3 regions of the Microbispora triticiradicis genome follow, and region 2 is predicted to be linked to each of the others. Evidence: predicted binding sites of a transcription regulator. Region 2 holds the regulator's gene; each other region holds the start of a gene.
What was found. The regulator LexA, encoded in region 2, represses DNA repair genes until DNA is damaged. The targets are predictions, from matches to a motif close to TCGAACANNTGTTCGA.
Positions count from the first base shown of each region.

Region 1: a site for LexA is predicted at 6,370-6,385, ahead of recA (recombinase RecA). Genes of this name have one in related genera too.
Region 3: a site for LexA is predicted at 5,338-5,353, ahead of FED44_RS30245 (SAV_6107 family HEPN domain-containing protein). Genes of this name have one in related genera too.

Region 1 is NZ_VANP01000006.1:372,863-382,427, reverse strand. It holds gene FED44_RS18435 (Lhr family helicase) at 1-2,091, opposite strand, end outside; gene FED44_RS18430 (VOC family protein) at 2,222-2,710, shown strand; gene FED44_RS18425 (DUF3046 domain-containing protein) at 2,781-2,975, shown strand; gene FED44_RS18420 (hypothetical protein) at 3,180-3,641, shown strand; gene FED44_RS18415 (winged helix-turn-helix domain-containing protein) at 3,638-3,946, shown strand; gene FED44_RS18410 (ABC transporter ATP-binding protein) at 3,939-4,817, shown strand; gene FED44_RS18405 (ABC transporter permease) at 4,814-5,899, shown strand; gene FED44_RS18400 (hypothetical protein) at 5,947-6,222, opposite strand; gene recA (recombinase RecA) at 6,553-7,686, shown strand; gene FED44_RS38470 (regulatory protein RecX) at 7,695-8,615, shown strand; gene rny (ribonuclease Y) at 8,903-9,565, shown strand, end outside.
Region 2 is NZ_VANP01000013.1:150,717-160,281, forward strand. It holds gene FED44_RS28025 (Gfo/Idh/MocA family protein) at 17-1,123, shown strand; gene FED44_RS28030 (NADPH-dependent F420 reductase) at 1,145-1,771, opposite strand; gene FED44_RS28035 (vitamin B12-dependent ribonucleotide reductase) at 1,897-4,764, opposite strand; gene nrdR (transcriptional regulator NrdR) at 4,875-5,333, opposite strand; gene lexA (transcriptional repressor LexA) at 5,764-6,477, shown strand; gene FED44_RS28050 (MalY/PatB family protein) at 6,562-7,659, shown strand; gene FED44_RS37745 (cellulase family glycosylhydrolase) at 7,669-9,315, opposite strand; gene leuS (leucine--tRNA ligase) at 9,496-9,565, opposite strand, start outside.
Region 3 is NZ_VANP01000016.1:60,650-70,214, forward strand. It holds gene FED44_RS30220 (dihydroorotase) at 1-812, opposite strand, end outside; gene FED44_RS30225 (aspartate carbamoyltransferase catalytic subunit) at 839-1,774, opposite strand; gene pyrR (bifunctional pyr operon transcriptional regulator/uracil phosphoribosyltransferase PyrR) at 1,771-2,328, opposite strand; gene bldD (transcriptional regulator BldD) at 2,732-3,226, shown strand; gene FED44_RS30240 (arginine deiminase) at 3,344-4,588, shown strand; gene FED44_RS30245 (SAV_6107 family HEPN domain-containing protein) at 4,635-5,072, opposite strand; gene FED44_RS30250 (L,D-transpeptidase family protein) at 5,464-6,348, opposite strand; gene FED44_RS30255 (YbaK/EbsC family protein) at 6,473-6,949, shown strand; gene FED44_RS30260 (GNAT family N-acetyltransferase) at 6,992-7,564, shown strand; gene metF (methylenetetrahydrofolate reductase [NAD(P)H]) at 7,581-8,507, opposite strand; gene FED44_RS30270 (polyprenyl synthetase family protein) at 8,673-9,565, shown strand, end outside.

The sequences.
Region 1 (9,565 bases), on a different contig from region 2:
CCGCCAGGAGGTCGCGCCCAGCACGAACACGTCGCCGACGCGGGACTCGTAGACCATCTCCTCGTCCAGCTCACCCACCCGCGAGGCCTTGTCGCCGACCAGGAACACGCCGAACAGCCCCCGGTCGGGAATCGTGCCCCCGTTGGTCACCGCCAGGCGCTGCGCCCCCGGACGGCCGTGGAGGGTCCCGGTCACCCGGTCCCACACGACGCGCGGCCGCAACTCGGCGAACTCCTCGCTCGGATAACGCCCGGCCAGCATGTCGAGCGTCGCCTCCAGCGCGGTGCGCGGCAGCGTGGCGTACGGCGCGGCCCGGCGCACCAGCGCCTCCAGCGAGTCGACGGTCCACTCGTCGAGCGCGGTCATCGCGACGATCTGCTGCGCCAGCACGTCGAGGGGGTTGCGCGGGTAGCGGAGCTCCTCGATCCGCCCGGCGCGCATGCGCTCCGCCACCACCGCTGTCTGGACCAGGTCGCCCCGGTACTTGGGGAAGATCACACCCCTGGACACCGCGCCGACCTGGTGCCCGGCGCGGCCGATGCGCTGCAGCCCGCTGGCCACGCTGGGCGGCGCCTCCACGCAGGCCACCAGATCGACCGAGCCCATGTCGATGCCGAGCTCCAGGCTGGAGGTGGCGACCACCGCGGGCAGCCGGCCCGACTTCAGCGCCTCCTCGATCTGGGCGCGCTCCTCCTTGGAGACGGAGCCGTGGTGCGCCCGCACCACCTCGGGGATCGCGCCGCCCGACACGCCCGCCTGCGCCATGAACTCCGACGGCATGACCCCGGGGCTCGCCAGCCCAGGCCCCGTGAGCCCTGGTCCCGGCAGCGCAGGTCCCGTGACGCCCGGTCCCGCAGGTCCGATTCCCGTGAGTCCCGGTGCCGAAGGTCCGGCTTCCCCGGCCGGAGGAGCGGCCTGTCCGTGGTCTGGTCCGTCGCGGTGGCCGGACCACTGCGCGTGCAACCGCTCGAAGGCCTCCGACCAGTGGGCCGGATCCACCCCGTCTGTGCCCCCGTCTGTGCCCTGCCCTGTGTCTCCACCTGTGCCTCCACCGGAGGCGGAGGAGGCCTGCCGTTCCCAGGCGAGCTCGTTGAGCCGGGTGCACAGCCGCTCGGACAACCGTCGTGAGTTGGCGAAGACGATCGTGGACCGATGGGCCTGGATCAGGTCGAGCAGGTGCTCCTCGACATGCGGCCAGATGCTCCGCCGGTGCTCCGCCGGCTCGCCCTCGGCGCCGGGAGGGGGCGGCGCGAGCTCGGTCATGTCCTCGACCGGCACCACGACGTCGACCTCGATGACCTTCTCGGCGGGCGGCTGCACGACGGTGGCCGGACGCGTCCCGCCGAGGAAGGCCGCCACCTCCTCGACCGGGCGCACGGTCGCCGACAGGCCGATGCGCTGGGCCGGCGCGGGCAGCAGGGCGTCGAGCCGCTCCAGCGTGAGCGCCAGGTGGGCCCCGCGCTTGGTCGACGCGACGGCGTGGACCTCGTCCACGATCACGGTCTGCACACCGCGCAGCGCCTCGCGCGCCTGCGAGGTGAGGAGCAGGAACAGCGATTCGGGCGTCGTGATCAGGATGTCCGACGGCCGGGCCGCGAAACGGCGCCGCTCCTCGGCCGCGGTGTCGCCGGAGCGGATCGCCACCGATATGTCGGGGGCCGGCAGCCCCATCCGCAGCGCCGTCTGCCGGATGCCGGTGAGAGGGGCGCGCAGGTTCCGCTCCACGTCCACCGCCAGGGCCTTCAGCGGTGAGACGTACACGACACGACAGGGACGCGCCGGTTCCCCGGCCTTCGCCCGGCCGCCCGCGCCCCCGGAGCGCCGGCCGGGCGATCCGCCGTGCCGGTCCCGCGGGCCCGCCGTCTCGCCCCGCCCGGTCGCGTGCTCGACGGCCAGCCGGTCGATCGCCCACAGGAAGGCCGCGAGAGTCTTGCCCGACCCCGTGGGGGCGACCACGAGTGTGTTCTCACCGCGGGCGATCGACGACCACGCGCCCTCCTGCGCCGAGGTCGGCGTCGCGAACGCCCCGGTGAACCACTCCCTGGTCACCGGGCTGAAGCCGTCGAGCGCACCCACCCGCCCATCATGCATCGCCCCACCGACAGAAAACGCCACGCCGCCTGGTCGCGGTGGCCGCCCGCCCGCGGCACGGGTGGAACAGGACGTGCCCATCGGGCGACCGGGGGCATGACGAGGGCAAAACAGGACAATCTTCTTGAGTATGGAAATCGACTACGCGGCCGTCGAGGTGGCGCGCACCCGCATCCGGGAGCGCTACCTCGGCGAGCGCCGTGCCGCAAGCAGCGCGAGGGGCCTGCACCACTTCGCGTTGATCTCATCCGACGTCGAGCGGACCATCCGCTTCTATCACGAACTCCTCGAGTTCCCGCTGACCGAGATCTTCGAGAACCGCGACTACCGAGGGTCGAACCACTTCTTCTTCGACATCGGCAACGGGAACCTGCTGGCCTTCTTCGACCTCCCCGGACTCGACCTGGAGCCGTACAAGGAGGTCCTCGGCGGCCTCCACCACATCGCGATCTCCGTGGAGCGGGCGACGTGGGAGCGCCTGCGCGGCAAGCTCGACGCGGCCGGCGTGCCGTACCAGGAGGAGAGCGGCAGCTCGATCTACTTCCGGGACCCGGACGGCGCTCGCCTGGAACTCCTCGCCGACCCCCTCGGCGAGATGTACGGCGCCCGCGTGATGTGACGGGATGGGCGCGGCGTCACGGTCGCCGAGGGCGGTGAGGCCATTCCGCCTAGGGGGCCATACTGAACGCATGCGCCTCACCGACTTCTGGAACAGGATGCGCCGCCACTTCGGCGAGGCGTACGCGGAGTCGTGGGCCAAGGACTACGTCCTCGCCGGTCTCGGCGGGCGCACCGTCGAGCAGGCCCTCGCCGAAGGCGTGGCGGCGAAGCAGGTCTGGCAGGCCGTCTGCCAGGCGGTCGACGTCGATCCCAAACTGCGCTGACGCACTGCCGCGTGGCATCGGCGTCGCACCGCTGAACAGGCCGCGGGCCCGCACCAACGCCGGCCGCCACCTCCTCCTCCGCCTCGCGATCACGCCACTCTCCCGGGCGGTTTCCGTCTCCGACGGTCAGTCGCCCATGGCAAGTACTTGAACGCCGGTTGAGCGTTTGCTATCGTGTTGATCGGATGAATGGGGAGGAAGCGCATGAGTGGAGATCACTTCACTCCCGACGAGGCTCTCCGGGAGATCGGGCGGGTGGACCGGCAGGTCAGGCGGTCCGCTCGCGGCCCCGGGCGGGCGTACCTGCTCGTGGGGCTGGCCACGATGGTCTACTGGCCGGTGATGTTCCTCGGCGGCGGCGTGTGGCCGTTGATCGGCGGGCTCGGGTGGATCGCGCTGACGGTGGCACTCTGCGTGTACTGGGCCAGGCTGCGGGTCCACGACCGGCTGCTGAAGCGGGTCAGGAAGCCCGTCGAGGCGGCGTACGTGGTGACGATGGCGCTGCCGTTCGTCTACGGCGTCTGGCTGATGCCGCCCACCCTCACGGTGGGATCGACAGTGGTGCTGCTCGCGCTGGCGGTGCTCGCCGGACTGCCCCTGGTGTACGGCGGGCTCCTCCTGATGAGGGACTCGCCCGCGGGGGCCCCGCTGACGAGGGACCGATGACCGCGCACCCGCGTCACGAGCTCGACGAGATCATCCACGCCCCGGTGCGGCTGTCGATCGTGGCGGCGCTGGCCGCCGCCGAGAAGGCCGATTTCCGTTTCCTCCGCGACACGATCGAGGTCAGCGACTCACTGCTCAGCAAGCACGTCCTCACACTCGAAGAGGCCGGCTACGTCCGTGTGGAGAAGACCTTCGTCGGCAAGCGGGGGCGCACCTGGCTCTCGCTGACCGAGCGGGGACGGGCGGCGTTCGAGAACTACATGGACGTGCTCCGGCGAATCATGGAGGCAACCCCCCGTGCTTGAGATCGACGGACTGCGCAAACGCTACGGAGACAAGACCGCCCTCGACGGGGTGGGCTTCACCGTACGGCCCGGCGAGATGTTCGGCTTCGTCGGCGCCAACGGCGCGGGCAAGACGACGACGATGCGCATCGTGATGGGCGTGCTCGGCGCCGACTCCGGGGAGGTGCGGCTCGACGGGCGTCCGCTGGGTTACGACGACCGGCGCGCGTTCGGCTACATGCCGGAGGAACGCGGCCTCTACCAGAAGATGAAGGTCGCCGAGCAGATCGAGTACTTCGGCCGGCTCCACGGCCTCGCCCCGGCCGCCGCCCGCACCGCCACGGACGCCCTGCTCGAACGGCTCGGCCTGGTCGAGCGGCGCGACGACGCGGTCGAGGCGCTGTCGCTCGGCAACCAGCAGCGCGTGCAACTCGCGGTCGCGCTCGTCCACGAGCCGACGGTGCTGATCCTCGACGAGCCGTTCTCCGGCCTCGACCCGCTGGCGGTCGACGCGCTGGCGGAGGTGCTCAAGGACCGCGCCGCCGAGGGCGTGCCGGTCATCTTCTCCAGCCACCAGCTGGACCTGGTCGAACGGCTCTGCGACTCGGTCGGCATCATCTCCGCGGGCCGGATGGTCGCGTACGGCCCGGTCGCCGAGCTACGGGAGCGGGAGGGCCGCGGGGTGCTGCGCGTCGTGGTCCGGGACGCCGCGCCCGGGTGGGCCGACGGCCTGCCCGGCAGGATCGCCCGCGAGGGCGACCGCGACGTCCTGCTCTGCGAGGAGGGAGACGACCAGGCCGTCCTCCGTACGGCGATGGGCGCGGGGACGGTCGAGCACTTCGGGCGGCGGCAGCCGACCCTCACCGAGATCTTCAGGGAGGCGGTGGCATGAACGGGCTGTTGCTGGTGGCCCAGCGGGAGGTCCGCACGCGGATCCGGACGAAGTCCTTCCTGATCAGCCTGGCGATCAGTGCGATCCTGGTGGCCGCGCTGGCGTTCCTGCCGAAGGCGCTCGGCGGCGACGGCACCTTCGACGTCGGTGTGGTGGGCCCGGCCCCCGCGCCCGTCACCCAGCTCTCCTACTCGCGGTATCCGGACGAGGCGGCCGCGCGGAAGGCGGTGATCGGCGGAGACGTCGACGCGGCCCTGATCGGCGGTGACAGGGTCATCGCGAACGGCGAGCTCGACCAGCGGCTGGGGCTGATCCTCGAAAGCGTCCACCGGGACGAGCAGATCAGGGCGGCCGGGGTCACGGTCACGCCGCTGCGGGTGGAGTCGGTCGGCGCCGACGCGCGGTACCAGGGCGTGCGCACCGGCATCGCCACGCTGCTCGTGATGGTGCTGTTCTTCCTGTTCATCTACTCCTCGATGTACGTCGCGATGGGCGTGGTGGAGGAGAAGGGCAGCCGGATCGTGGAGATCCTGCTGACCTCGGTGCGCCCGTGGCAGCTGCTGGGCGGAAAGATCGTCGGGCTGGGCGTCCTGGGGCTGGTCAACCTCGCCGTGGTCGTCGCCGCCGGGCTGGCCGCGTCGGCCGCGACCGGCTTCGCGGCCGACCTGCCGCCGGGAATGGGCGGGATCGTCGTCAGCGCGCTGGTCTGGTTCGTGCTGGGCTACGCGTTCTTCGCCGTGCTCGCCGCCACCTTCGGCTCGCTGGTGTCGAGGCAGGAGGAGCTGAACACGGTGCTGACGCCGATGACCACGCTCATGATGCTGACCTACGTGACGGCCTACTTCGCCGCCGTCCAGCCCACCGGCACGGTCGCGCGCGTCCTGTCGCTCGTGCCGCCGTTCTCCTCCATGGTCATGCCCGTGCGGACGGCGGCCACCGGCGTTCCCCTGGGAGAGATTCTCATCGCCGTGGCGCTCATGATCGTGGCGGTCGTGGGCGTGCTGCTGTTCGCCTCCCGGGTGTACCAGCGCGCGGTGCTCCGTACGGGCGCCCGGGTCAGGCTGGGCGAAGTCCTGCGCTGACCGCGTACGGGACCGGGCTCGGCGGGTTCTAGCGAGGTCCCGGCGGGTCAGAGCGGCCGGGTGAGCGTCGAGTGGATCGTCTCGGCCGCGCGGCCGGGATCGTCGGCGCTCTCCTGTCCGCCCGGGGCCCACAGGAACACCCAGCCCTCCCCGGAGGGGATCGCGAAGACGATCGTCTGCCTGCCGGTCTCCGGGTGCCAGACGGAGAGGACGGGGGTGTCTCCGCCGATCAGCCGGGCGGCGAGGCCGTAGCCGGGGAGCCGGGCGGCGAGTGCCTCCAGGTAGGCGAGGCGCTGCCTGCCAAAGTCGCCGGTGCCCGTCACGAGGCCCCCTTCGCGGGAGATCCAGCTTTGTTACAAGGATCGTCGCAGGTCAACGGGACGACAACCATGAACGGGTAACGCCCGGGAATGTAACGCCGCCGGGAACTCCGGCCGGTTTCCCGACACCGGCGGCGGTTCCTCATGTGATCGAACAGTCGTTCGGCTATATTGGTCTGGTCGCCCATGGGGTGCGCGCCGCGCGCGGCGCCCGGACGCGGCGGACCGCCGTACCCGCCCTCCGGGCGGTGTGCGGGAAGCTCAGGAAAATGTCGGTCGCACCCCGTAGCTTTTCGGTGACCGAGCAGACGACCACCCTCCAGGGGGCACCCAATGGCAATCAACGACCGCGAGAAGGCCCTTGAGACCGCCCTCGCGCAAATCGAGCGGCAGTTCGGCAAGGGCAGCGTCATGCGTCTCGGAGACGACGCGCGTGCCCCGATCGAGGTCATCCCCACCGGCGCCATCGCTCTCGACGTGGCTCTCGGCATCGGCGGCTTCCCCCGGGGCCGGATCGTGGAGGTGTACGGTCCGGAGTCCTCCGGTAAGACGACGGTCGCCCTGCACGCCGTGGCCAACGCCCAGAAGGGCGGCGGCATCGCCGCCTTCATCGACGCCGAGCACGCCCTCGACCCCGAGTACGCGAAGAAGCTGGGAGTCGACGTCGACGCGCTGCTCGTCTCCCAACCGGACACCGGTGAGCAGGCCCTCGAGATCGCCGACATGCTGATCCGCTCCGGCGCCGTCGACATCATCGTGATCGACTCCGTGGCGGCCCTCGTGCCCAAGGCGGAGATCGAGGGCGAGATGGGCGACAGCCACGTCGGTCTCCAGGCCCGCCTCATGTCACAGGCGCTGCGCAAGATCGCCGGCGCCCTGAACCAGACCCGGACGACCGCCATCTTCATCAACCAGCTCCGCGAGAAGATCGGCGTGATGTTCGGAAGCCCCGAGACCACCACGGGTGGCAAGGCGCTGAAGTTCTACGCGTCGGTGCGGCTGGACGTGCGCCGGATCGAGACGCTCAAGGACGGCACCGAGCCGGTCGGCAACCGGACCCGGGTGAAGGTCGTCAAGAACAAGATGGCCCCGCCGTTCCGCCAGGCCGACTTCGACATCCTCTACGGCATGGGCATCTCCCGCGAGGGTGGTCTGATCGACATGGGCGTCGAGCACGGGTTCGTGCGGAAGGCGGGCGCCTGGTACACGTACGAGGGCGACCAGCTCGGGCAGGGCAAGGAGAACGCCCGCAACTTCCTGAAGAACAACCCCGACATCGCCAACGAGATCGAGAAGAAGATCAAGGAGAAGCTGGGGGTCGGGCCGCGGCTCGACACGCCGAGCGAGACTCCCGCCGCTCCGGCCGCCACGGCGCCCGCGCCCACGTCGGGCCGAGCGACCGCGTCCGCGTCCGCGTCCGGCCGGGGCAGCAAGGCGGCCGCCGCGCCCAAGCCGGGTGACGTCTGAGCGCAGGCATGAGGCGCGACGAGCCCTCCGGCCCGGACGACGAGTTCGGGCCGGGGGACTGGAACTCGGGACCCTGGGGGCCGGTCCAGGAGTCGGCCGGTCCGGCCGACGACGCGTCCGCGACGATCGCCGCCCTGCGGGCGCAGATCCGCAGGAGTGAACGGCGAGCCCCGGACGGCCAGGAAGCACAGGCGGACCAGGGAGCCCGGGAAGCGCCGGCAGCACCGGACCGGGAAGGGCTCGGGGACCGGGAGGCGCTGGGAAACCGGGGCGGGCTCGGGGATCGGGAAGCGCCGGGAGGGCTGGGAGGCCGAGGAGGCCAGGGAACTCGCCGAGGCCGGAGGGCGCGGGGCGAGCGGCGTGAGCGGTCCGGCGGGTGGCTGCCGGACGGGCCGCGGGAGGGCGGCGCGGCGAGCGAGGGGCCGCCGGCCGATCCCGAGGCGGTGGCCAGGGCCATCTGCCTGCGGCTGCTGACGATGGCGCCCAGGACCCGGGCCCAGCTCGCGGACGCCCTGCGCAAGCGGGACGTGCCCGAGGAGGCGGCGAACGCCGTGCTGGAGCGGTTCTCCGAGGTCGGGCTCATCGACGACGAGGCGTTCGCCGCCGAGTGGGTGACCTCCCGGCACGCCGGACGCGGCCTGGCCCGGCGCGCGCTGGCGCAGGAACTGCGGCGGCGCGGCGTCGCCGAGGAGACGGTCGAGGACGCCCTGGAGCGGCTCGATCCCGACGAGGAGACCGAGACCGCGCGCAGGCTGGTGGAACGCAAACTGGCCGGTACGCGCGGGGTGGAGCCGCAGGCGCGCATGCGGCGGCTGGTCGGCATGCTGGCCCGCAAGGGATACTCACCCGGCCTGGCGTTCCGCATCGTCCGGGAGGCGATCGAGGCCGAGGGCATACCCTCCGATGGGCTTCCCGACAGCTTCGAGTGAGCTATAGCACCATGCAAAAGTCGCTTGACAGGGCATCTTTGCTTGCTCGTTACCTCTCTGACGCTTAATCTCGACCGCAGTGAGGAGTTACTCCGCGCAGCGCGGATTGCCATAACGGTGAACCACGACGGACGAGGACTTTGGCCGGCCTTCGGGCCATATCGGCCACCCTTCGGGGTGTCCGGGCGATGTGACGATATTTGTCCTGGTGACGCCACCGGGCTCTGCCGTGCTGCGCGTGTGACCCCTGCCATGAGGTTGTCGTGAGGCGATAGGGGTGAGCGCGCATGGACACGATCGTGATCGTTCTTGCGGTTGCGGTGGTGCTGCTGGCTCTCGTGATGATCGCCGCCCTTTTCATAGTCGTACGCCGCACCGCCGGAGTCGCCGCGCCGTCCGGTCCCTCACCCGAGCAGCTCGCCGAGGTCAAGGCCGAGGTCAACGAGGAGCTCGAACGGGCCCGGCGGGAGGCCGAGGAGATCCGTACGAAGGCGGAGCGGGACGCGGGGGAGATCCTCCAGAAGTCCGAGTCGCTCGCCGAGAGCGCGGCGCTCACGCGCAAGGAGGTCGAGGAGGAGGCGCGCCTCCTCAAGACCGAGCTCAAGGAGCTGCGCTCCGACCTGGAGCGGCGGGAGAACCGGCTGGCCGAGCGTGAGCAGCGGCTCGACGAGGAGGCGCGCAGGCAGGCCGAGCGGGCCCGCAAGCTGGCCGAGACAGAGACGGAGCTGGCCGACCGCCGCGAGGATCTGGAGCGGGTGGCCGAGCGGCGCAAGGAGATCCTGGAGCGGGTCGCGGGCCTGACGGCCGACCAGGCCAAGGCCGAGCTGGTCAAGGAGATCGAGAACCAGGCCAAGCGGGAAGCGGCCCTGATCGTCCGGGAGATCGAGAGCGAGGCCCGCAAGGAGGGCGAGAAGCGCGCCTGCAAGATCGTGACCCTCGCCGTGCAGCGG
Region 2 (9,565 bases):
TGGGTGGAGGCGGGAAATGAGCAGTATCCGTGTGGGCATCGTCGGCGCCAACCCCGAGCGCGGCTGGGCGGTGCGCGCGCACGTCCCGGCGCTGCGGACGCTGCCGGCCTACGAGATCACGGCCGTGGCGACCAGCCGGGAGGACAGCGCCCGGGAGGCCGCGCGCAGGTTCGGCGCCGCGCACGCGTTCACCGACCCCCGGGCCCTGGCCGCGCACCCCGAGGTGGACCTCGTCGTCGTCACGGTCAGGGTCCCCCGGCACGCGGAGCTCGTCGGCGCCGCCCTGGAGGCCGGCACCCACGTGCTGTGCGAGTGGCCGCTGGCGCGGACGACCACCGAGGCGCGCGACCTGCTCGACCAGGCACGCGCGGCCGGCGTACGGCACGCGCTCGGGCTGCAGGGCCGGTTCGCCCCCGCCGTGACGTACGCCCGCGACCGGCTCCGGGACGGCGCGGTGGGCCGGGTCACCTCGGTGAACGTCCACTCGGCGGTCGGCAAGGGCGCGAACGGCAGGCTGCCGTCCTGGTCGGCGTACACCGTCACCCGCGCCGGCGCGGCCGGCCTGCTGGAGGTCGTGGGCGGGCACACGCTCGACGTCGTGGAGCACCTTCTGGGCGGCGTCGCCTCCCTGTCCGCCACCCTCTCCGTCCAGCGCCCGCAGTACACGATCGAGGAGAGCGGCGAGACGATCGAGGCCGACACCCCCGACCAGCTCCTGCTCTCGGCGACCATGACGAGCGGCGCCGTGGTCTCCCTGCACCTCCACAGCGGCAAGGTCACCGAGCCGGGCACGCGAATCGAGATCTCCGGCACCGAGGGCGACCTCGCGCTCGTGTCCACCGGCCCCGGCAGCCCGTACGGCGTGCAGATCGGCGAGCTGCGCCTGCACGGGACGGCGGGGGGCGCGTGGAAGGAGCTGCCCGTTCCCGAGGAGTACGTCCCGGTGCCCGAGGCGGCGGGGGACGCGCGCAACGTCGCCGGGCTCTACGCCGCTCTCGCCGCCGACCTCCGCACCGGCGGAGGGAGGGTGCCGGACTTCGCGCACGGCCTGCGCCTGCACGGCCTGCTCGACGCGATCCGCGGCTCCGCGGAGACCGGCACCCGCCAGACGGTCGCCCCCTGACCTAAGGCCCCAGATCCTCCGTCAGCCTCGTGCGAGGGCGTCACGCAGCTCGGCGACGGTGAGACGGGGGCCGTAGGCGGGCTTGTCCCGCTGGAAGCGGCGTCCCTCCGCGAGCGGGCCCGCGTCGACCACGTCGAAGCCGAAGGAGTCGATGAGCTCGGCGACCTGCCGCTTGGCCTCGGCGTCGTCACCCGCGATGGGCAGCGCCCGCCGGTTCTCCGCGCCGGCGGGCAGACCCTGCTCGGCCAGGTGAACATGGGCGATGGAGTTGAAGGCCTTCACAACGCGGGCCTCCGGCAGGTGCGCGGCGAGCACCTCGCTGTCACTTGTCTCGTCCGAGTCGATCTCGGGGAAACGGCCGTCCCGCTCGAAGTAGTAGTTGTTCGTGTCGATCACCGTCTTGCCCTTCAGCGGCTCGGCCGGGACCTCCCGGTACCGCCCGAAGGGGATGGTGACGACGACGATGTCGCCCGCCTCCGCGGCCTCGGCCGGGGTGGCGGCGCGCGCGTCCGGGCCGAGCCGGGCCACGAGTTCGGTGAGCGTCTGGGGCCCGCGGGAGTTGCTCAGCACCACTGAGTGGCCGGCGTCGACCGCCAGCTTCGCCAGGGTGCCGCCGATCTTCCCGCTGCCGATGAATCCGATGACCATGGCTGCGGCAACACGGCAACCACCGGTGTCATTCCCGGCCGGAGGGCGTCCGGTCCTCTCCGGCACGCGCGAAGGGGACCGGCGAGTCCGCCGGCCCCCTTCGCTCACGGGGTTCGAACCGTGGGTCAGCTGCAGCCGCTGGTGCTGCCGCAGCCCTCGCAGACGTAGCAGCTTCCGGCCGGGCGCATCTTCGTGCCGCAGGTCATGCACAGCGGCGCGTCCGCCGTACGGCCCTGGTGGCTCTCCAGCGAGGCCCCGGCCCGGCGCGGCTCGGGCGCCGCCACCGGCTGCGCGTGGTTCTCGGCCGGCGCGTCGGCACGCTTCTCGATGGGCGCCGACTGGGCCAGTGCGGCGGTGTCGACGTCCTGGATCGCGGCCGGGTCCTCCCCGCGCTGCTGCGCGGCCCGCTCGGAGGCGGAGAAGATGCCCAGAGCCGCCCTGTCCTCGTACGGCAGGTAGTCGAGCGCGAGCCGCCGGAAGATGTAGTCCATCACGGACTGCGCCATCCGGACGTCCGGGTCGTCGGTCATGCCGGCGGGCTCGAACCGCATGTTGACGAACTTCTGCACGTACGTGTCCAGCGGCACGCCGTACTGGAGGCCGATCGAGATGGCCACCGAGAAGGCGTCCATGACCCCCGCGAGCGTGCTGCCCTGCTTGGACATCTTGAGGAAGACCTCGCCCAGGCCGTCGTCAGGGTAGGACGAGGCGGTCATGTAGCCCTTGGCACCGCCCACCGTGAAGCGCGTGGTGGTGCTGGGCCGCTGGTTCGGCATCCGCCGCCGGGTCGGCCGCGCGACCTCCACGACCTGGACGACCGGCTCCTTCGTCTCCGGAGCCGCTTCCTCGGAAGCGTCCTCGGAGGTCTTCTTCGCGATCGACAGCGGCTGGCCGACCTTGCAGTTGTCGCGGTAGACGGCCAGCGCCTTGAGGCCGAGCCGCCAGCCCTCCAGGTAGACCTGCTCGATGTCGTCGACCGTGGCCGACTCGGGCAGGTTCACGGTCTTGGAGATCGCGCCGGACAGGAACGGCTGGACCGCCGCCATCATCCGGACGTGGCCCATCGGGGCGATGGCCCGCTCCCCCATCGCGCAGTCGAACACCTCGTAGTGCTCCGGCCGCAGGCCGGGGGCGTCCACGACGTGACCGTGCTCGGCGATGTACTCGACGATCGCCTCGACCTGCTCCTCCAGGTAGCCCAGCCGGCGCAGCGCACGCGGGATCGTCTGGTTGACGATCTGCATGGAGCCGCCGCCGACGAGCTTCTTGAACTTGACCAGCGCCAGGTCGGGCTCGATGCCGGTGGTGTCGCAGTCCATCATGAGCCCGATGGTTCCCGTGGGCGCCAGCAGCGAGGCCTGCGCGTTCCGGTATCCGTTCTTCTCACCGGTGCGAAGGCATTCCTGCCACTGCCGGGTGGCCTCGGCGTGCAGGTTCTTGTCCATGTCGTCGAGGGTGCGCAGGTTGTCGTTGGCCGCGGCATGCTTGCGCATGACCCGCTTGTGCGGCTCCGCGTTGCGCTGGTAGCCGTCGTACGGGCCGACGATCCCGGCGAGCTCGGCCGAGCGGCGGTAGGAGACGGCGGTCATCAGCGAGGTGATGCCCGCGGCGATCGCCCGGCCCCCGTCGGAGTCGTACGCGTGGCCGGTCGCCATCAGCAGCGCGCCCAGGTTGGCGTAGCCGATGCCGAGCTGCCGGTACGCCCGGGTGGTCTCGGCGATCTTCCGCGTCGGGAAGTCGGCGAAGGTGATGGAGATGTCCATCGCCGTGATGATCAGCTCGGTGATCTTGACGAAGTTCGCGACGTCGAAGCTGTCGTCGTCGCGCAGGAACTTCAGCAGGTTGATCGAGGCGAGGTTGCACGAGGAGTTGTCCAGGTGGACGTACTCCGAGCAGGGGTTGCTCGCCGTGATGCGCCCGGTCTCCGGGCAGGTGTGCCAGTCGTTGATCGTGTCGTCGTACTGCACGCCCGGGTCGGCGCACTCCCAGGCGGCCTGCGCCATCTTGCGGAACAGCGACCGGGACTCCACCTCCTCGATGACCTCGCCCGTCAGCCGGGCCCGCAGGCCGAAGTTCGACCCGGCCTCCACGGCGTGCATGAACTCGTCCGAGACGCGGACCGAGTTGTTGGCGTTCTGGTACTGGACGGACACGATGTCCTTGCCGCCGAGGTCCATGTCGAACCCGGCGTCGCGCAGCGCGCGGACCTTGTCCTCCTCGCGCGCCTTGGTCTCGATGAACTCCTCGATGTCGGGGTGGTCCACGTCGAGGACGACCATCTTCGCCGCCCTGCGGGTGGCGCCGCCCGACTTGATGGTCCCGGCGGACGCGTCGGCGCCGCGCATGAAGGAGACCGGGCCGCTGGCCGTGCCGCCGCTGGACAGGAGCTCCTTGGACGAGCGGATCCGGGAGAGGTTGACCCCCGAGCCCGAGCCGCCCTTGAAGATCACGCCCTCTTCCTTGTACCAGTCGAGGATCGACTCCATCGTGTCGTCCACGGCGAGGATGAAACACGCGCTCACCTGCTGGGGGGAGCGGGTGCCGACGTTGAACCAGACCGGGGAGTTGAAGCTGAAGACCTGGTGGATCAGGGCGTGCTTGAGCTCGTGGTCGAAGATCTCCGCGTCCTCGTCGGAGGCGAAGTAGCCGTTCTCGACGCCGGTCCTGGTGTAGACGCCCACCACCCGGTCGACGAGCTGCCGCAGGCTCGACTCGCGCTGCGGGGTGCCCACCGCGCCCCGGAAGTACTTGGTGGTCACGATGTTGGCCGCGTTGACCGACCAGGAGGCGGGGAACTCCACGCCGTGCTGCTCGAAGTTGACCGAGCCGTCGCGCCAGTTGGTCATGACGACGTCGCGCCGCTCCCAGCGGACCTCGTCGTACGGGTGGACGCCCGGGGTGGTGAAGATGCGCTTCATCTTCAGGCCCTTGCGCGGACGCTTCGCTCCCCGGCCTCCCGCACCCGCCGCTGTGCCGCTCACGGTCTCCGTCATGACTTCCCCCTCCCGGGGCCCGATGGAGCCCCTTTTTCCGACCACGCTCGTTACACCCTCATCGTCGCGCCGCACGGCTCGCTCCTCGCCCCGCCCGCCGGCGCCGGCGGCTACTCCCCGCCGCCGTGGGCCGCCCTCAGCCGCTCGATCTCCGCTTCGAAGTCCGCCAGCGTCTCGAAGCTCCGGTAGACCGACGCGAACCGCAGGTACGCCACCTCGTCCAGGTCGCGGAGCGGGCCCAGGATGGCCAGCCCCACCTCGTGCGAGGCGATCTCCGCGGCGCCGGTGGCCCGGATGGTCTCCTCCACACGCTGCCCGAGCTGGGCGAGGGAGTCCTCGCCGACCGGACGTCCCTGACAGGCGCGCCGTACGCCCGCGACGACCTTCTCCCGGGAGAACGGCTCGGTGACCCCGCTGCGTTTGCTCACCATCAGCAGGACGGTCTCCTGCGTGGTGAACCTGCGCCCGCATTCGGGGCAGGTGCGGCGGCGGCGGATGGCCGCGCCGTCCTCGGCTGCGCGGCTGTCCACGACCCGTGTGTCCGGGTGGCGACAGAACGGACAGTGCACTTCATCGCCTCCCTGAACGCCCATCCCGAACACAAGGTGTAGTGAACTTACACCGCTGTGACTACTAGATGTTGGGGTCCAACGGTAGAAGTGCCCGTCCTTGAACGCAAGTCGAACCGGGCGTGGCGGGGGAAGTTCCTGCTCGGCGGGCGTGTCGCCTCATCCGTCCCACCCGCCTCCCCTGCCCCGGGCACGAAGGAATAGGCCGTGCGGCATTTTCGCGCCCCGATTTCCCCATTCCTTCTGAGCTGGGCGTACGACCAGCCGAGAAGATCGGGTAAATCGAACACGGGATCGATCGAACTCCCGTACGATGAGGAGAACGGCGAGATCGGCGATTTCGCTGGATATCGAACAATTGTTTGACGCTGATCTTGAATCGCGGTACGGTCGCTCTGTGCGACATGAGGAACACGGATTGAGAGGTGGCATCGTGAGTGACCGAAGTGAGCAGGCGAATGGCGTCGGCGACCTCGCGGTTCGTCGGCGTGACTCGCTTGGCCTCACCCCCAGGCAGCGGAAGATCCTCGAGGTGATCCGCGACTCGGTCCAGCAGCGCGGCTATCCGCCGTCCATGCGGGAGATCGGGGAGGCTGTCCAGCTGACCAGCACCTCCAGCGTGTCGCACCAGCTCACGGCGCTCCAGCGTAAGGGCTACCTCCGCCGGGACCCGCACCGCCCCCGGGCGCTGGAGGTCAGGCTCCCCGGTGAGCCGGTCCTTTGGGTGGACCCGGACGCCGCCGAGGAGGAGAGCGGCTTCAACCGGCCCACCGCGGCGTACGTGCCACTGGTCGGCCGCATCGCCGCCGGTGGCCCCATCCTCGCCGAGCAGAGCATCGAGGACGTGTTCGCGCTCCCCAAGCAGCTTGTCGGCGAGGGCACGCTGTTCCTGCTCCAGGTCTCCGGCGACTCGATGATCGAGGCCGCCATCGCCGACGGCGACTGGGTCGTGGTGCGGCAGCAGCCGGTCGCCGACAACGGCGACATCGTCGCGGCGATGATCGACGGCGAGGCCACCGTGAAGACGTTCAAGCGCAAGGACGGGCACGTGTGGCTGGTGCCGCACAACCCGAACTACGAGCCGATCCCCGGTGACGAGGCCACCGTGCTCGGCAAGGTCACGGCCGTCCTGCGCAAGCTGTAGTCACGCCCGTGCCGGCGTCCCGCCTTGGGACGCCGGTATGACTGCTTCCCGGATGACCGATATCCGGCGATTAGGGTGAGTCCCGTGAAACTCGACTCGCTCTCCCTGGAGGCCGCCCGCGCCCGTGACGGGATCAAGTGGGCCCTGGCCGCGCCCGACGTCATCCCCGCCTGGGTCGCCGACATGGACTTCCCGGTGCCCGACGCGGTCCGGGAGGCCGTCGCGCGACGAGCGGCCACCGATCTGGGCTATCCCGAGTGGCTGGACCAGCCGGCCGCCGGGCCGCTGGCGGAGGCGTTCGCCGAGCGGATGGAGGCGAGGTACGGCTGGCGCGCCGATCCCGGGCACGTGCGGTCCTACACCGACCTCAACCAGGCCCTCCAGGTGCTGCTGCACCTCATGACCGAGCCCGGCGACGCCGTGGCGCTGCACGTCCCGGCCTACGACCCCTTCCTCGTCACCATCACCGGGATGGGCCGCCGCCTGGTGCCGATGCCGCTGACGGCCGAGGGCCGGTTCGAGGTCCCCGGCGAGCCCGTACGGGTGCTCCTGCTGGTGAACCCGCAGAACCCGTCGGGCCGGTCGTTCACCCGGGAGGAGCTGGAGGCGGTCGCCGCGTACGCCGACCGGCACGGCACGCTGGTGATCGCCGACGAGATCCACGCCGACCTGACGTACGCCCCGGCCCGGCACATCCCGTTCGCCACGATCCTCCCGGAGCGTACGGTCACGCTGACCTCCGCCAGCAAGGCGTTCAACATGGGCGGGCTGCACTGCTCGGTGGCCCATCTGGGCGCCAGGGACGTCAGGGACGCGATCGGCCGCCAGCCCGCCCACATCTACGGCGCGCCGAGCGTCCTCGGCGTGGAGGCCACGGTGGCCGCGTGGCGGCACGGCCACGCGTGGCTGGAGGAGGTGCTGGCGATCCTGGACCGCAACCGCCGGCTCATCGCCGAGCGGCTCCCGTCCGGGGTGGGGTACCGCATGCCCGAGGCCACCTATCTCGCGTGGCTCGACTTCGGCATCCCCGACGCCGCCTCCTTCGTCGAGCGGGAGGCCCGGGTCAAGCTCAACCCGGGCCCCAACTACGGAGGCGGGGACACGTTCGCCCGCCTCAACTTCGCGACGTCGGCGCCGATCCTGGAGGAGATCCTGGCCAGGATCGCCGCCGCGCTGAAGTGATCCGCCCGTTCAGCTCGCCGCGCAGGTGACCTGCGACGGCACGCCGTTGGTGCCGGACCAGCTCGCGTTGAACCCGAACGCCGTGGACGCCCCGGCGCCGAGCGCCCCGTTGTAGGACATGTTCGTCACCGTGACGTTGGACCCGCTGGCGCTGAGCGAGCCGTTCCAGAGCTGGCTGATGGTCTGCCCGTTCGGGAAGGCCCACTTCACGGTCCAGCCGGAGATGGCGGAGCTGCCCGCCTTCACCGTGACCTCACCCTGGAAGCCGCCGCTGTACTGGTTGACGACCTTGTAGGTGGCGGTGCAGGACTTGCCTCCGTTCCCGCTGGGAGACGCGGACGGCGAGGCCGACGGGGACACCGACGGGGACACCGAGGGAGAGGTCGAGGGCGAGGAGGACGGGGACGCCGAGGGCGAGGCCGAAGGCGACTGCGGCCTGCCGCCCACCGGCGGGATCAGGTACGGCGAGATGATGCTCTGCTTGGCCTGGTCGACCGTGGCCCAGTCGTCCTTCAGGATGCCGCCCGTGTCACCCGAGTTGGGGTTCCACGACCAGTAGGTGAACGACATGCCGTTCACCCCGGTGCCCAGGTACTTCATGAGCTCCTGGAGCCAGATCTTGTCGGTGTTGCTGGCCAGCGTGGTGCCGAACTCGCCCACCATGATCGGCGCGATGTTCTGCTTGTAGATGTAGCCGAAGTACTTGTCCCAGATGGCCGGCATGTTCGCCGGGTACGTCGGGTCGTCGAACCACGGCTGGTGGTAGACCGACGTGGCGTACTCGTGCGGCGAGTAGACGAGCCGGTTCGCCACGTTCAGCCGGACGGGGAACTGCCCGGCCTTGGTGAGGTTGCCGCCCCACCAGCCGCAGTCCTCGTCGTTGCTGGTGTCGTTGTCCCAGACGTTGGACAGGCCGCCGCTCGGGCAGCTCACGCCCTCCACGAAGATCAGCCAGTTGGGCTGCACGGACAGGATCGCGTTGCCCGCCCGCTCGGCCGCGAGCCGCCAGTCGCGCGCCTGGTCGCCGCAGCCCCAGCAGGAGCCGGTCGCGTTCGGGTTGGTGCCGTCGGCGTGCGGCTCGTTGTGCAGGTCGGCCCCGATGACCGTGGTGTTGCCGGCGTAGTGCTGGGCCAGCGACTTCCAGTCGGCGATCCAGGTGGACTCCGGCACGGTCGAGGTGTACCACAGCGCCGTCTGACCCGCGCTGGTCGGCCGGTGCCGGTCGAGGATGATCCGCATGCCCTTCTGGCCCGCGTAGTCCACGACCTTGTCGAGGATCTGCAGCGGCGACAGGCCGATGAGATCGGGGTTGGATGCGGTGTTGACGCTCGTCGCCTGCGCGCCCGGCTTCAGCGCGTCGTCGGAGAACGGCACCCGGATCGTGTTGTAGCCCAGGTTCGCCATGAGGTCGAGCTGGCTCCTCCACGGGTTGCTGGCCCACAGCCCGTGGAAGGTCTTGTTGTCGGTCTCCATGCCGAACCAGTTGATGCCGGTCAGCCGGACGGTGGCGCCGGTGCTGTCGACGATCTTGTTTCCGCTGGTGTGCAGGTAGCCGGTGCCCGTGCCGGCCGCGTTCGCCGGTGAACCGGTGGCGACGAGCACGGTCGCCGCCATCGCGACGGCGGTCGCCAGCCCGCCGAGAATGCGTCTGTACAAGACGTGCCTCCCACGCGGGGCGCACGCCACCGGTGAGCCGTACGGTCAGGCGCGCACCCCAGACCACCGCCGGAGCGGTGGTGGTCGCGGCATGCCCTGACCGCACGCCTCATCTGTATGAGTGGTTTTGTGGCTCGGGCGTAATTTTGTCCGGACAGCTGCCCGATCGTCAACGCCCGATCACGGGACGATGTTGACGAGCTTCGGCGCCCGCACGATGACCTTGCGCGGCGCGCCGTCCAGGTACGGC
Region 3 (9,565 bases), on a different contig from region 2:
AGCGGCGAGGTCTCCGCGCAGGAGTCGGTCAGCAGCAGGTGGTGCGGGGTGACCTCGGCGGTCACGTCCCAGCCCTTCGACTTGGCCCACCGGATGATCTCGACGGAGCCCGCGGTGGAGACGTGACAGACGTGCAGCCGGGAGCCGACGTGCGCGGCGAGCAGGCAGTCGCGGGCGATGATCGCCTCCTCGGCGACGGCCGGCCAGCCGGTCAGGCCGAGCCTGGCCGACACCTCCCCCTCGTTGAGCTGGGCGCCCTCGGTCAGCCGGGGCTCCTGGGCGTGCTGGGCGACCACGCCGTCGAACGCCTTGACGTACTCCAGCGCCCGGCGCATCAGCACCGCGTCCGAGACGCACTTCCCGTCGTCGGAGAAGACCCGGACGCGGGCCGCGGAGTCGGCCATCGCGCCGAGTTCGGCGAGCTGGCGGCCCTCCAGGCCGGAGGTCACCGCGCCGACGGGCTGGACGTCGCAGTGGCCGGACTCCTGGCCGAGCCGCCAGACCTGCTCGACCACCCCGGCGGTGTCGGCCACCGGGGAGGTGTTGGCCATCGCGTGGACGGCGGTGTATCCGCCGCGCGCCGCGGCCTGGGTGCCGGTCTCGACGGTCTCGGCGTCCTCCCGGCCCGGCTCGCGCAGATGGGTGTGCAGGTCGACGAGGCCGGGCAGGGCGACCAGCCCGGCGGCGTCGATCGTCTGGCCTGCCTCGGCGCCCGCGAGGTCGCCGATCTCGGCCACGACGCCGTCGCGCAGCAGGATGTCGCGCGGGGCGCCGCCCAGGATGCGGGCGCCCCTGATGAGGATGGTGGTCACAGCTCCCTCGTGAAGGTCGTACGCGTTCATTCGGCGCCTCCGATGGCGGGCTCGGAACCGCCGAGCAGCAGGTAGAGGACGGCCATCCGGACGGTGACGCCGTTGCCGACCTGCTCGACGATCGTCGAGCGCGGCGAGTCGGCGACCTCCGCGGAGATCTCCATGCCGCGGTTCATCGGCCCGGGGTGCATGACGATCGCGTCGTCGTGCAGGCGGGCGAAGCGGTCGCGGTCGAGGCCGTAGCGGCGGCTGTACTCCCGCGCCGAGGGGAAGTAGGCCGCGTTCATGCGTTCGAGCTGGACCCGCAGCATCATCACGACGTCCGACTTCGGCAGCACGGCGTCGAGGTCGTACGAGACCTGGCAGGGCCAGCTCTCCACCGCCACCGGCAGCAGGGTGGGCGGCGCGACGAGCGTGACGTCCGCGCCGAGCGTGTGCAGCAGCAGCACGTTCGACCGGGCGACCCGGCTGTGCAGCACGTCGCCGACGATCGAGATCTTCAGTCCGTCGAGCCGGCCGAGCCTGCGGCGGATGCTGAACGCGTCGAGCAGCGCCTGCGTCGGGTGCTCGTGGGTGCCGTCGCCGGCGTTCACCACGCTGCCGCGCACCCAGTTGGCCAGGCGGTGCGGCGCGCCCGAGGCGCTGTGCCGGATCACCACGGCGTCGGCGCCCATGGCCTCCAGGGTGAGCGCGGTGTCCTTCAGCGACTCGCCCTTGGACACGCTCGACCCCTTGGCCGAGAAATTGATCACATCGGCCGACAGGCGCTTGGCCGCGGCCTCGAAGGAGATGCGGGTCCGGGTGGAGTCCTCGAAGAAGAGGTTCACCACCGTCCGGCCGCGCAGCGTCGGCAGTTTCTTGATCGACCGCTGCGAGACCCGGGCGAGCTCCTCCGCCGTGTCGAGGATGAGGAGGGCGTCGTCGCGGGTGAGGTCGCCGGTCGAGAGCAGGTGCGGCTTCATCGGTCGTCCCCCTTGATGAGCACGACCGCGTCGCGCCCGTCCGTCTCCTCCAGGAAGACCTTGACCTTCTCGCTTTTGGAGGTCGGCAGGTTCTTGCCGACGTAGTCGGCGCGGATCGGCAGCTCCCGGTGGCCGCGGTCCACCAGCGTGGCGAGCTGGACCGCCCGGGGCCTGCCCACGTCGTTCAGCGCGTCGAGCGCGGCGCGCACCGTACGCCCGGAGAAGAGCACGTCGTCCACGAGGACGACGGTCCTGCCGTCCACGCCGTCCGGGGGAAGCTCGGTGCGGCCGAGCGGGCGCGCCGGACGCAGGCGTAGGTCGTCGCGGTACATCGTGATGTCGATCGCGCCGACGGGGACCTTGATCCCCTCGAACTGCGCGATCCGGCCGGCGATCCGCTGGGCCAGGGTGGCACCGCGGGTGGGGATGCCGAGCAGGACGACGCTCTCGGCGCCTCTCGTCCGTTCCAGGATCTCGTGCGCGATCCGCGTGAGCGCCCGGTGGATGTCGGGCCCCTCCAGGACGGCACGGGCCTGATTTTGGACATCGGACATGAAAAAGTCACCACCTTTCCCGCCTCACGGGACGGGTCTTAAAAGGGTGTCAGGTCTGCTTAGAGTATCAGGGCCCTCCGCCATCCCCCCTCCCGCCAGGGGTGATACGCCGGGGAGGCGGCGTCCGCCCCGGATCCCCGGAGGATCGGAAGCCGCATCACATCGGGTGTCGGGGATTTCGGTGAGAGCACTGTTTGGCGCTCTTTTTTCCAATCAGCTTGACCTTTGGGAGTGTCGGCTTTACCGTCACTGTCCGTAACCACAACACGCGACCTTCCTGGGTAAAACCCGACGCAGCGGTCACCGAAGGTGCCGGGGCCGGTGCCAGCCCCGGTGTTCGGAACGCTTGGGACAAGGACGCACAATCAAGTGAGAAGAGACATAGAAAGCCGGGGGCCACACGATGCCGTCTGACTACGCCAAGTCGCTGGGCGCGCGCCTGCGCGCCATCCGGACCCAGCAGGGGCTGTCCCTGCACGGTGTCGAGGAGAAGTCCCGTGGCCGGTGGAAGGCCGTCGTCGTGGGCTCCTACGAGCGGGGCGACCGCGCGGTGACCGTGCAGAAGCTCGCCGAGCTCGCGGACTTCTACGGGGTGCCGGTCTCCGAGTTGCTGCCGGGCGGGGCCGCTCCCAGTCCGCTCGCCCCGGCTCCCAAGCTGGTCATCGACCTGGAGCGGCTGTCGCAGCTGCCGAAGGACAAGGCCGGTCCGCTGGCCCGCTACGCGGCCACGATCCAGAGCCAGCGTGGTGACTACAACGGCAAGGTGCTGTCCATCCGGCAGGAGGACCTGCGCTCGCTGGCGGTCATCTACGACAAGTCACCCGTCGAGCTGACCGAGGAGTTCATCAACTGGGGCGTGCTCGACGCCGAGGCCCGCCGCGCCGTCGAGTCCTTCTGACCACTCCTCCCGGCCGTTCCCTCCGACCACCGGGCCGCCGCGGCGGCCCCCCATCGGCCTCCGCACGCCGGGGAGCCGCGTCACGAGTGATTCCTGTCATAGGGGGATAGGCAGGACATGACTTTTTTCGTGGGCTCGGAGGTGGGCAGGCTCCGCCAGGTCCTGGTCGACATCCCCGAACTGGCGCTCAAGCGGCTCACCCCCGGCAACAAGGACGGCCTGCTCTTCGACGACGTGCTCTGGGTGCACCGCGCGCTGGAGGAGCACCGGGAGTGGTGCGAGGTGCTCACGGCGCGCGGCGTCACGGTGCACCACCTCGGCGACCTCCTGCGGGAGGCGATCGAGGTGCCCGACGCGCGCAAGCACATCCTGGACGGCAGCGTCGACGAGCACTGGTTCGGCCCGCTGACCGCCGACGCGATCCGCAACACGCTGGACGCCCTCGACGGAGCCGCGCTCGCGCCGTACCTGACCGGCGGGATCACCAAGCGCGAGATCATGGAACTGGGCTGCGACCCGGGGTCCGTCGTCTTCCACGCGCTCGGCATGGACGACTTCGTCCTCCCGCCGCTGCCCAACCACCTGTTCGCCCGCGACACCTCCTGCTGGGTGTACGGCGGGGTGTCCATCAACGCGATGCGCAAGAAGGCGCGCAGGCGCGAGACCCTCAACTTCGAGGCGGTCTACCGGTGGCACCCGATGTTCGCCCCGGGCTACGGCGACCCGTCCGGCGGGGGGTTCGACGTCTGGTACGACGGCACCCGCATGGCCCCCGCCACCATCGAGGGCGGTGACGTGCTGGTGCTCGGCGACGGCGTCGTGCTCGTCGGGATGAGCGAGCGCACCCAGCCGCAGGCGGTCGAGATGCTGGCGACCAAGCTCTTCCGGGCGGGCGCGGCGACCCGCATCGTGGCGCTCGACCTCCCCAAGACCCGCGCGTTCATGCACCTCGACACCGTGATGACCAACGTCGACGTGGGGGTGTTCACCAAGTACGCCGGGCTCGGCATGCTGCCGTCGTACACGGTGGAGCCGGGCGACACCGACAAGGAACTGAAGGTCACCGACCATCCGCCCGAGGACATGCACCGAGCGATCGCGCGGGCCCTCGGCCTGGACGACATCAAGGTCCTCACGCCGACGCAGGACGTGCACGCGGCCGAGCGCGAGCAGTGGGACGACGGCTGCAACGTGCTGGCCCTGGAGCCGGGAGTCGTCGTCGCCTACGAGCGCAACACCACGACCAACAACCACCTGCGCAGGCACGGCATCGAGGTCATCCCGATCCGGGGCAGCGAGCTCGGCCGCGGGCGCGGCGGGCCCCGCTGCATGAGCTGCCCTCTGGAGCGCGATCCCGTCTGAGGCCGCACCCGGCCGCCGGCGGACCCTGGGCGCCCTTGCAGCGCCGTCAGCCGGCCATGGGGAGGGTGGGGCGGCCGGGCAGGCCGAGGATCGACTCGACCTCGCCGACGAACCTGTCCGCTTCCGCTATGATCTCGTCTGCGTCGTTCTGAGTGACGGCCCGGACCATTCCGGCCTCGACCGCCGCTCGCTTGGTCGCGCTCATCGCGAAGTAGGCCGCCCAGTCCGCGAGCTTCGGCTCGACCTCGGGGAGCAGTTCCCAGGCGCTGCGCAGCCGCCGCCTGCGTCCGTCCATCGGACGGGGACGCGCGGCGAGGATCCCGGCGGCCGCGCGCAGCGCCGCGAGATGGGCCGACACGTAGCGGTCCGCGGGCGTGGGCCCGACGGTTGCGTCGGCGAGGCACGCCCTGGCGTCCGCGAGACGCGCCAGGACCGCCTGCGGAAGCCGGGGCCCGGTCCGCTGATCGCCGTTCTCTTCAGTCATGCCCGCCTCCTTGAGTCGTGGCATCCGGCGAAGGCCGCCGGTGACTTCACAGTCGCAGACAGCACCGACAATTTCGATCGGCCGCGTAATCCCGGGCACCACCGGGATCACGCGGCTTTCTCACGCTCCCGTGGGCGGCCGGACGAGGAGCTTCCCCTCTCCCCGTCCGGCCCACGCCGCGGGCCGTGCCGCATCCGTCTCCGCCGACGACGTAGGCACGGATCCGACGGTGTGGGCGCAGGCCGCGAGTCCCGCGCCCACACCATCGAACATAGATTCGACCATTCCCCCTGTCAAGGATGTCAACGAACAAGGGTTCGAGGACTGGCAGGGACCCGTACGACGAAGGGCCCCGCGCGAACACGTCGCGCGGGGCCCTCGGGTCCGCGGGTTATCGCCGGAAAGCACCTCTGACGTGCACGGGAACTCCCTTGCCGAGCATGCCCGGAAGGATCCCGGCGACGTTCATCGGCAGCCGTACACAGCCGTGCGACGCCGGATAGAGCGGCACCGACAGCGCGCCGTGGAGGGCGATCCCGCCGTTGAAGAAGATCGGGTTGTAGAGCTGCCCCAGGTAGGACCGGTGCCAGCCCCTGGCCCGCCATGTGGTCTTGTAGTCGCCGGTCGGCGTGCGGGCGCTGCCGGAGAAGACCTGCCTCTTGCCGTTCCACACGGCGTACTCGGTGTAGGGAACGCCGCTGCCGCTGGAGATGTGACTGATCAGCACCGGGACGCCGGAACGATACAGAACCATCACCTGTTTGGTCAGGTCCACCTCGACCCGGGTGGCCTTTCCGCGGGGCACGAGGACCCGGGGCGCGCGGGGGTTCTCCAGCGCCCTCCAGGTGCGGGCGGCGACCGTGCTGGTCGGCTTGATCCCCTGCACCTTCTGGAACGCCCAGACCGCCGTCAGCGTGGCCCCGCCGTACCGGCCGTCGGCGCTGCCGGGCACGTAGCCGAGCTCCTTGAGCCGGGCCTGCAGCGCCTTCACGGCGGCGCCCTTCGCCCCGAGCCTGAGCGTCTTGCCCGGCGCCTCGAACGGCGGGTATCCGGCCCGTCCCGGCAGGGCTCCCCGCGCTCCGGCCACCCGCGCCGCGACCGTCCGCGCGCCGGACACCGGCGCCGCGCCGGCGAGGCCGGTCGTCGCGTACGTCACGGCTCCCGCCGGAACGGCGGCGCCGGCCCGCGCCGGGCCGGCGACCCCGGCCGTCGCGAACGCCACGGCCCCCATCGCGACGAGCATGGCCGCGGCCGGTCGCCGTCGACCTCTCATCATGACCAACCCCTCATAAGCCTGATTCCTAACAAAGGACTCACCTTACGGTCCGATTGCGAGCCGTGTGATCACAAGTGGCGATAATCGGCCGCGTCTGTCCTGGCAATCCGTTTAGAGTGGCCGGGTGCCGGAAAAGTTGCATCCGAACGTCGCCCGAGTCGAGCAGGCCCTGCGGGAGCGGCAGGTGACCGGTGAGGTCGTCGTGCTCGACGACGCCGCGCCGACGGCCGCCACGGCGGCGGCCCAGCTCGGCTGCGAGATCGGCGCGATCGCCAACAGCCTGATCTTCGACGCGGACGGCGCGCCGCTGCTGGTGCTGACCAGCGGCGCCCATCGCGTGAACACCGACCTGATCGCGCGGCTCGTCGGAGCGGCGAAGGTGCGCAGGGCGACGCCGGAGTTCGTCCGGGAGCACACCGGGCAGCCCATCGGCGGCGTGGCCCCGGTCGGGCACCCGGCGCCCGTGCGGACGCTCGTGGACACCTGGCTGGGCAAGCACGAGGTCGTGTGGGCCGCCGCCGGGCATCCGCACTCGGTCTTCCCCACCTCCTTCGACGAGCTCGTACGGATCACCGGGGGCACCCCCGCCGAGGTCGAATGACGTCCGCGGCCGGCCTGGCGGCGCTTTGCTAGTGTGCGACGCGTGATCCGACTGCGCCGGGTGGGGCCCGACACGTTCAGGGCGGTGCTGGACACCGTGCTGGAGATCTACACGGACGCCATGCGGCCGCCGTCGGACCAGCTCGCGGGCCGCATGGCGATCATGCGCAACCACGCCGGTTATCCCGACTTCGCCTGCGTCCTCGCCGAGGACCCACAGGGCCCCGGCATCGCCGGCTTCGCGTACGGCTTCCACGGCGGCCCCGGCCAGTGGTGGCACGACGTCGTCCGCGGCGGCCTGCAGGACCGGGCGGGGCCGGTGGTGGCCGACGAGTGGTTCGGCGACGCCCTGGAGATCGCCGAGATCCACGTACGCCCCGAGTACCAGGGCAAGGGCGTCGGGCGGCGCATGATCCACGCGCTGTGCGAGGGCCGCCCGGAGCGAACCGCCGTGCTGTCCACGCACGACGCCCCCACGGTGGCCCGCCATCTCTACCGCGACGTGGGCTTCGCCGACCTGATGACCCGGTTCGTCTTCCCGGGCGGCTACGAGGAGTACGTCATCGCGGGGGTGCGGCTGCCGTTGCCCGGCCCCGCGCCGCTCCCGAAGGACTGATACGCGGGCGGGCGGGTCAGCCGGCGACGGCGGGCACGCCGTGCAGCGCCTGGAACACCTCGCGGGTCGCGCTCGACCGGTTGAAGGTGATGAAGTGGATGCCGGGGGCGCCCTCGTCGAGGAGCGTCCGGCACATCTCGGCGGCGTGCTCGATGCCCAGGCGGCGGACCGCCACCGGATCGTCGGCGACGGCCGCGAACCGCTCGGCCACCTCCGGCGGGAACGGCGCGCCGGACAGCTGCTCGGACCGGGCGATCGTGCTCATCTGCGTCACGGGCATGACGCCCGGGATGATCGGCGTGTCGCACCCCTGGGCCGCCACGCGGTCGCGCAGCCGCAGGTAGTCCTCCGCGCGGAAGAACATCTGGGTGATCGCGTAGTCGGCGCCGGCCCGGCACTTCTGCACGAAGTATCTCGTGTCCGACTCGACCGTGGCCGACCTCGGGTGCTTGTACGGGAAGGCCGCCACGCCCACGCAGAAGTCGCCCGCCTGGCGGATCAGCCGCACCAGGTCCTCGGCGTACAGGACGCCCTCGGGGTGCCTGACCCATTCGTCCATCGGGTCGCCGCCGCGCGGGTCGCCGCGTACGGCGAGGATGTTGCGCACCCCGGCGTCGGCGAACCGGCCGACGAGGTGGCGCAGCTCACGGATCGAGTGGTCGACGGCGGTGAAGTGGGCGACGGGCGTCAGCGTCGTCTCGTGGGCCAGCCGCTCGACGATGTCCACGGTGCGGTCGCGGGTCGAGCCGCCGGCGCCGTAGGTGACGGAGACGAACGTCGGCCGCAGCGCCTCCAGTTCGCGGATCGCGCGCCACAGCTGGCGCTCCCCCTCGTCGGTCTTCGGCGGGAAGAACTCGAACGAGAACGAGCGCTCGCCCGCGGCCAGCAGTTCACGGACCGTCGGGACGCGATCGGGAAGCCGCGAGGGCAGACCGAGAGCCATACGGGAAAGATTACAGCGCGGGCCGGTCCCCGGCCTCGCGGTCTTGCCATGTGGACCGGCCGCATGTACTGGTCATCCGGACGTTTTGCCCTAACAGCGCGAGCTGACCAATTTAGAGGGGATCTGCGCTGTGATGTCGGGATCTGGCCCGGTTACTCTCTGAGCATGACCACTTCCGCCGCCTCGCTCGACCACATCCGTACGGAGGTGGACCGCGTTCTCCGGGAGTTCCTCGACCGGCAACGCCCACACTTCGAGGATCCGCAACTCGCCGTCCTGCTGTCCGCCGCGGAGGACTTCCTCGCCGGGGGCAAGCGGCTGCGTCCCGCCTTCTGCCACTGGGGGTGGCGCGCCGCCGGGGGCGGCGACGAGCCGGGACTGCACTTCGCCGCCGCGTCACTGGAGCTGCTCCAGGCCAGCGCGCTGATCCACGACGACGTCATGGACGCGAGCGACGTACGCCGCGGCATGCCCTCGGCGCACCGGCGCTTCGAACGCCTGCACGCGGACGCGGGCTGGCACGGGTCGGCGCGGCAGTTCGGCGAGGGCTCGGCCGTGCTGCTGGGCAACCTGCTGCTGGTGTGGTCCGGCGAGATGTGGCGCGGCAGCGGCCTGGACCCCCGGGCGATCGCCGCCGCCCAGCCCCTGCACGACTACATGCTCACCGAGCTGATGTGCGGGCAGTACCTCGACCTGCTGGAGCAGGCGCAGGGCGAGAGCACCTTCGACAGCGCGCTGCGGGTGGCCCTTTACAAGAGCGGTAAATATTCCGTCGAGCAGCCGCTGCGGCTCGGGCTGGTCCTCGCCGCCCAGGCCCGGCACTCCTGGATCGACCGCCTGTGCGTGCAGTACGGCCAGCGGGTGGGCATCGCCTTCCAGCTCCGCGACGACATCCTCGGCGTGTTCGGCGACCCGGCAGAGACCGGCAAGCCCGCTGGGGACGACCTGCGCGAGGGCAAGCGGACCGTGCTCATCGCGCGGGCGCTCGCCGGGGCCACCCCCGCCCAGCAGGACGTCGTACGGACCCTGCTGGGCGACCCCGGGCTCGACGCCGACGG